DNA from 3 places in the Neobacillus sp. YIM B06451 genome. Region 1 is predicted to be linked to each of the others. Evidence: riboswitches for the same ligand, from Rfam matches in the RefSeq annotation. Region 1 holds a riboswitch; each other region holds the start of a gene.
What was found. Region 1 has a riboswitch for preQ1 ahead of RB160_RS12805 (QueT transporter family protein). Riboswitches for the same ligand answer to the same signal wherever they lie in the genome.
Positions count from the first base shown of each region.

Region 1 (2,202 bases):
ATTCCGACCACACCGCTGCTATTGTTGGCGTCGTACTGTTTTATGCGGGGCTCGAAGAAGTTTGAGGCATGGTTCAAAGAAAGCCGGCTGTATAAAAAACATCTCGAAGGCTTTGTGAAAAAACGGGAAATGACGTTAAAACAAAAGCTCTCTGTCCTCCTCTTTGCCGACTGCATGATCGCCATCCCGTTCATCATGACAGACAGCTGGATCCTTAGGGCGGGGCTGGCAGCCGTTGTTCTATACAAATACTATTACTTTTTCACTAAAATCAAGACGATTGAATAACAGCGCTCCTTCCCTTGGATTACGGGAGGGGCGCTTCTTTTTTGATATCTTACCAAGATGGAAAAAATAGTACAAAATGTTTAACCCCTTGGAAATAGGGCAAGGCCGAATGAATAAAATATCGAAAAAGGCCAAACCCGAACAGGTCTGGCCCTCATCTATTAGTCAATAAGCTTTTCAAAATTGATGCGTTTATGAATAGCATACATCAATGGGGCGCCGACCGTAAGGACAACGAATTCACCAAATGCAACTGCCAGCCAAGTGGCGAAAAATGGGAATCCTGCGGCAATATTCAATTCCCAGGCAATCAGGAACATTGTGAATGTAAAGACCACAGTATTGATCGCCATGCGAGCCCAAATTCCTTTAATATACCGCGATGAAAACATGGTAATCAAAAGGGCCAGTACCGATTGGCCGAAGCCGAAAATAAGGTCAAGGCCGGGATTTGGCGAAAGGAAAAGGTTCGCCAGGAAAACGCCAAGAATAATCCCAAAAAAATACTTTTTGTTAAATACGATGAGATGGTTGAACATCTCTGATAAACGGAATTGGATATTTGAGAAGCTTAGCGGCTGGATCAAAAACGTCACCACAATATACAGCGCCGCAATAATCCCGTTCACTGCCAATGATTTAATTTTCATCTTTCTCTCTCCTTAGTTTTTTAGCGTGGGAGGTTCTCGAACCACGTCGGGCTTTACCCGAAAGTAAAATTATAATGCGCGCATTATTCTTCGTCAACAGGGTGGGCTTATCTTCCAGATGTATTTAATTTAGACTTATCAATAGGAATGCTTTGGAAGATCAAAGCATTATATTTCTTCCCAAGTCATAAAAGTAATACTAAAAGACTGAAAGGGAGGATTGTTGTGGTCTCTGTCATTACGTGTACGAAAAGGCCGGATTTTCTTCAAGCAATCCTTCGTAATTTTGAAAACCAAACAATTGAAGAGAAGGAACTCGTGCTCATCCTTCATGGATTTAACAAACATCTAGTTAAAGGCTTGTCCGATAACCCGCTTATTAAAGTCATTGAACTTCCATTTGAAGAACCGCTCGGCTCTTGTATAAACAAGGGAATCCGCCAGGCAAAATACAATATCATTGCACGGTTTGATGACGATGATTATTATGGTGCCCATTATCTTGAAGAAGCATTGGATGAAATGGCGAGACACGGGGCCGATGTTGTCGGAAAGCAGTCAATATTTATTTATTTTAAAGACGAGGGGCTACTCGGATTGCTCTTTAAAGGCAAGGAAAATACATTTATTAAAAATATCGATGATACATTGGCCGGCTCGACTCTTGTTTTTAAAAAAGTTGTTGCCGAGAGAGTACTGTTTCCTCCGATTTCGGTGGGGGAAGACGCAGTTTTTTTGGAGGAGTGTAAAAATCTTGGGATCTGTATGTATGCATCTTCTCCATTTAATTATGTGTATATCCGTTATTCTAGCTCCCACCACACCTCGGATTCAGACAATAGGCGGTTAAAAAAACATTGTTCTCCGCTTGTATTAACAAATGATTTCCAAAATTTTCTCCCTGAAAGCAAGCCTGGCTTCATGTAATTAAATACAGCGAATCTGAAAAAACCACTATAGCAATAAAAAGCTAATTTGAAAGGGGGGTAGGATGGATGGATAACGATTACTTAAGCGGAGAGCGAATGAGAAAAAATCTTTTAATGAGAAAAGAGCATTTTAAAAAAAGGCGGATAGGCCTGAATTCCCCTCCACAACAGTTGATTCTTAAAAAGCTTGGATCAATTGTAGAAAATAATCCGGGTAAGCCGATTGTTCTTTTTCCCTCTTTGGTTGATTGGAATATTCCTCTTTTTCAACGTCCCCAGCATATCGCCCTCAATATTGCGAGCGAAGGAGTAGTGTATCTTTATGGGACGGCTAA
Region 1 covers NZ_JAVFKJ010000006.1:146,194-148,395, forward strand. Annotated here, with positions in the region: gene RB160_RS12800 (YbaN family protein) at 1-288, shown strand, start outside; gene RB160_RS12805 (QueT transporter family protein) at 450-938, opposite strand; PreQ1 riboswitch class I at 945-989, opposite strand; gene RB160_RS12810 (glycosyltransferase family 2 protein) at 1,164-1,865, shown strand; gene RB160_RS12815 (glycosyltransferase) at 1,934-2,202, shown strand, end outside.

Region 2 (2,202 bases), on a different contig from region 1:
CTGAAAACACAGGCGCGGACGGCAGTGCGATTGCTGCCGAAATGAAAACCAGCGCGAGGATTTGAGTAATCAAACCAGCCTTGACAGTCCTCTGGGCCTGTTTTTTACCGTACACTTCGACAATTACATCAATGATTGGGTAAGTAAAGACGTACACAATGACGGCGGCGGGAAGGATGGCATAATTTCCGATGCTGAAAAGCTTAACAGCCACCACGTTCGCAAGGATCAAGAGCCCGACAAACGCTCCATTCAGGTATAAAATCATCCAGTGAGCCTCCTTACCTGTTGTCAATTTTTTCAGGGTAAAGGTCATGGTTCATTAAGCGGAAATTGGCCATTTCCTCGTATTTCGTCCCCGGTTTCCCATAGTTACACCACGGATCGATGGAAATGCCTCCTCTTGGAGTGAACTTTCCCCAAACCTCAATATAGCGCGGGTCAAGCAGCTTAATCAGATCGTTCATGATGATATTGACGCAGTCCTCATGAAAGTCGCCGTGGTTCCGGAAACTGAAAAGATAAAGCTTGAGCGATTTGCTCTCAACAATTTTTTTATCCGGAATATACGAAATATACATTGTGGCAAAATCGGGTTGATTGGTCAGCGGGCACAGACTTGTAAATTCAGGGCAATTGAATTTGACGAAGTAATCCCTGTTTGTATGGAGATTGTCGACAGCCTCCAAAACCTCCGGTGCATATTGAAAAGCATATTGGGTCCCTTGGTTACCCAATAGCGTCAAATCCTTCAAACCTTCCTCATGGCTTCGTCCAGACATGAAAAAAACCCCCTTGTAAAAGTATCCCGCCCTTTTACAAGAGAGCCTAAGCCAATGAAGCTATTAAAAACAATGGAAATAACCAATAAAAAAGCCATGTCCGATTATGGACATGGCAGATAGTCATGTATCCATAGTTTTTTATAGAGGGTATCAGCTATGAACCTCTCCCGTTAAGGCACGGGTATTCAATTCCTTTTCATATATTACAGAAAAGGCACGCAAACGTCAAACATATTTTTCCGGCAAAATAATGCTCATTACACCATAATCTTGCAGACATCATTAGTAAATTCAACCGGATCCTGGATTGGCAGCCCTTCAATCAAGAGCGCCTGGTTGTAAAGAAGGTTCGTATAAAGGGCAAACTTCTCTTTGTCCTTTTCAAGCGCACCTTTGAGCGACTGGAACACCTCGTGATTCGGATTAATTTCAAGGATTTTCTCCGCTTTTACATCCTGGCTGTTCGGCATCTGGCGGAGGATTTTTTCCATTTCAATTGTCAGGTCGCCGTCGCTTGCCAGGCAGACCGGATGGGACTTAAGTCGCTTTGAAATCCTCACATCCTTTACTTTTCCGGAAAGAACGTCCTTCATTGCATCAAACAGCTCTTTGTTTTCCTCGGCTTCAGCTTCGGCTTCCTTCTTTTCCTCATCCGACTCAATGCCGAGATCGCCGCTTGCGATTGATTTGAATTCCTTTTCCTTGTAATTCATCAACATGCGGATTGCGAATTCGTCGATGTCCTCTGTGAAATAAAGGATTTCATACCCTTTTTCCGACACAAGCTCAGCCTGAGGAAGCTTTTCGAGCCGTTCAATCGATTCGCCTGCCGCATAGTAAATATACTTCTGTTCTTCCGGCATCCTCGAAACGTATTCATCTAGGGTGACAAGCTTCTTTTCCTTTGATGAATAGAACATCAACAAATCCTGCAGGGTTTCTTTATGCGCGCCAAAATCGCTGTACACGCCATACTTCAGCTGGCGCCCAAACGATTGATAGAATGTTTCATACTTCTCCCGGTCGTCCTTCAGGAGGGCGAGCAGCTCGCTCTTAATTTTCTTGCTGATATTCTTGGCAATCAGCTTCAGCTGGCGGTCATGCTGCAGCATTTCCCTCGAAATGTTTAAGGACAAATCCTCGGAGTCGACCATCCCTTTTACAAAGCTGAAATGGTCGGGAAGCAGATCGGCACACTTGTTCATAATCAGAACCCCGTTGGAATATAGCTCCAGCCCTTTTTCGAATTCCTTCGAGTAGTAATCGAACGGGATGTTTTCCGGAATGAATAGAATGGCGTTATAACGGACAGCCCCATCGACACTGATATGGATGTGCTTCAACGGCTTGTCAAAACCATAATGCTTTTCATTGTAAAAATTCGTGTAATCCTCGTCGGTCAGCTCGCTCTTATTCT
Region 2 covers NZ_JAVFKJ010000015.1:34,738-36,939, reverse strand. Annotated here, with positions in the region: gene RB160_RS19610 (queuosine precursor transporter) at 1-268, opposite strand, end outside; gene queF (preQ(1) synthase) at 282-782, opposite strand; PreQ1 riboswitch class I at 910-956, opposite strand; gene htpG (molecular chaperone HtpG) at 1,043-2,202, opposite strand, start outside.
Region 2: linked by a shared signal. The riboswitch ahead of queF (preQ(1) synthase) and the one ahead of RB160_RS12805 (QueT transporter family protein) in region 1 are both predicted to bind preQ1.

Region 3 (2,202 bases), on a different contig from region 1:
ATTCAACCCGCGCGCCATCATATAAATTCGCGCGTTTTTTCAGCGATTCAGCCATTTTTTCATAAATCCATACGACAATGTTTTCCGCAGTTGTATTCATAGGCGGAAGTGTTTCATTCAAATATCGGTGATCCAAGAAAATTTCAATTTCATTTTTCCAAATTTCTTTAATATCACCGAAGTCAATCATCAAGCCGCGGTTGTCAACGAAACCGCTGATCCCAAAAACGGCCTTATACGTATGGCCATGAAGGTTTTTGCATTTACCCTCATAATCATGTAAATGATGAGCCGAATCAAACGTGAATTCCTTGCTGACAAGGACCCGTTTCGAATGGTACTTCAATTGGTCACGCTTAATATCTACATCAATTTTTTGCAATTTATCTACAATCCTGAATCCGTACATCATTACATCCCATTCCGTTCTGCCAGATAGTCATCCAGGCCTTTTTTCCTTAGCTTGCAGGCAGGGCATTCGCCGCAGCCGTCCGCGATGATTCCGTTATAGCACGTAAGCGTCTTTTCACGGACAAACTCGAACGCTCCCAGCTCATCGGCTAGTTTCCATGCTTCAGCCTTGTTCAGCCACATCAGCGGTGTATCAATTACAAAATCTTGATCCATCGATAGATTAAGAGTCACGTTAAGCGACTTCACAAAAATATCACGGCAGTCGGGATAACCGCTGAAATCCGTTTCACATACTCCGGTAACGATGTGTTTCGCCCCAATCTGGCTGGCCAGTACCCCGGCAAATGACATGAACAGCAAATTCCTGCCCGGCACAAACGTATTGGGCAGCCTGCCGCCTTCTCCATCCTTCACTTCAATGTCGTCCCTCGTCAACGCATTCGGGGCAAGCTGATTCAGCAGGCTCATATCAAGGATATAGTGCTCAATGCCAAGTTCATTTGCAATCGATTTAGCGCATTCAATTTCTGTAATATGCCGTTGATTGTAGTCAAACGTTACAGCGGCAACCTCGGCAAACTGCTCCATTGCCCAAAAAAGGCAAGTCGTACTATCCTGTCCCCCGCTAAACACAACGAGCGCTTTTTCACTCTTTAACATTTTCTTTCTCCTTCCAACAAAAAAACAGCACGGCTAAAGAAAGCAGTACTGTTTCCTTAGTTTTTTAAAGAGGGTAGCTAGAACCTCTACCGCCAGATAGCGGATTTGCTATTCAACATTTCATAAGTATAAACGATTTTATTAATTATTGCATGTCATTATGTCTTATCCAGACAATTTCAAATTTTGTGCTTTTACAGACGAGGAATTTAAAAAGAAAATCGTCTTGTGTATTCCAGGCTGACTCTTTAGCATCACTGTACAACTTTGATAGCTTATCCTATTACTCTGCCGCCACTTTATCAATTACCACCTGGTAATGATTGGGATTTGCCATTACAAAACACTTTTTATGTGATTATTTTAATCAACTGGATAGACTGTTTGATGGTCTGCAATAATCGTAATCACAGAATTTTTCTCATTAAACTCAACGTTTGCATCTGACGTATAATACCAAGTCTTCTGGTTTTTCCCAACGTCAAAGAGGTTCAATTCGTCTTTAAATTTGATGATTTCTTTAGAATCCTCTTCGGAAATTTTGACAGAAATGACCCACTTATCTTCTACTGAATGAATCTCATATTCATCTGTTTGATAAAAAAGTCTGCTTCCAATCGAATGGCGAATCAATAACATAATTAAACACCACCCAAATCAATCAATAAAAAGAAGGCTTCTTTTGTTGATTTTAAAGTAAGTTTGTTTTGTTCAGTTATGCGCGCACTGTCTCTTTTTCCAACAACAACATCGTTATCTAAAATTAGCTCCCCTTCAATCACAAAGACATACATCTTTCTTCCCTGTTCTTGTTGAAAGAAGATCTCTTCTCCCTCATCCAATTTGGATAAGTATAATGTAACATCACTATGAATTTTCGCTGCACCCTCTGTTGGGGTTGAAGAAACGATAGGCAACAGCTTATTCTTCAGTGAATCTACGTTATAAGAAATATCCTCATAAGAAGGAGGTAATTGCTTTTTAGAAGGTTTAAACCATAGCTGTAAAAAGCTTGCTTCCTCTTCTAAAGAAGGATTCATTTCAGAATGGAGCAAACCAGTACCAGCCGTCATACGTTGCACATTTCCAAATTTTAATATCCCACTGTTCCCCAGGCTATCTTCATGC
Region 3 covers NZ_JAVFKJ010000001.1:780,931-783,132, reverse strand. Annotated here, with positions in the region: gene queD (6-carboxytetrahydropterin synthase QueD) at 1-409, opposite strand, end outside; gene queC (7-cyano-7-deazaguanine synthase QueC) at 412-1,074, opposite strand; PreQ1 riboswitch class I at 1,125-1,167, opposite strand; gene RB160_RS03775 (hypothetical protein) at 1,438-1,713, opposite strand; gene RB160_RS03770 (pirin family protein) at 1,716-2,202, opposite strand, start outside.
Region 3: linked by a shared signal. The riboswitch ahead of queC (7-cyano-7-deazaguanine synthase QueC) and the one ahead of RB160_RS12805 (QueT transporter family protein) in region 1 are both predicted to bind preQ1.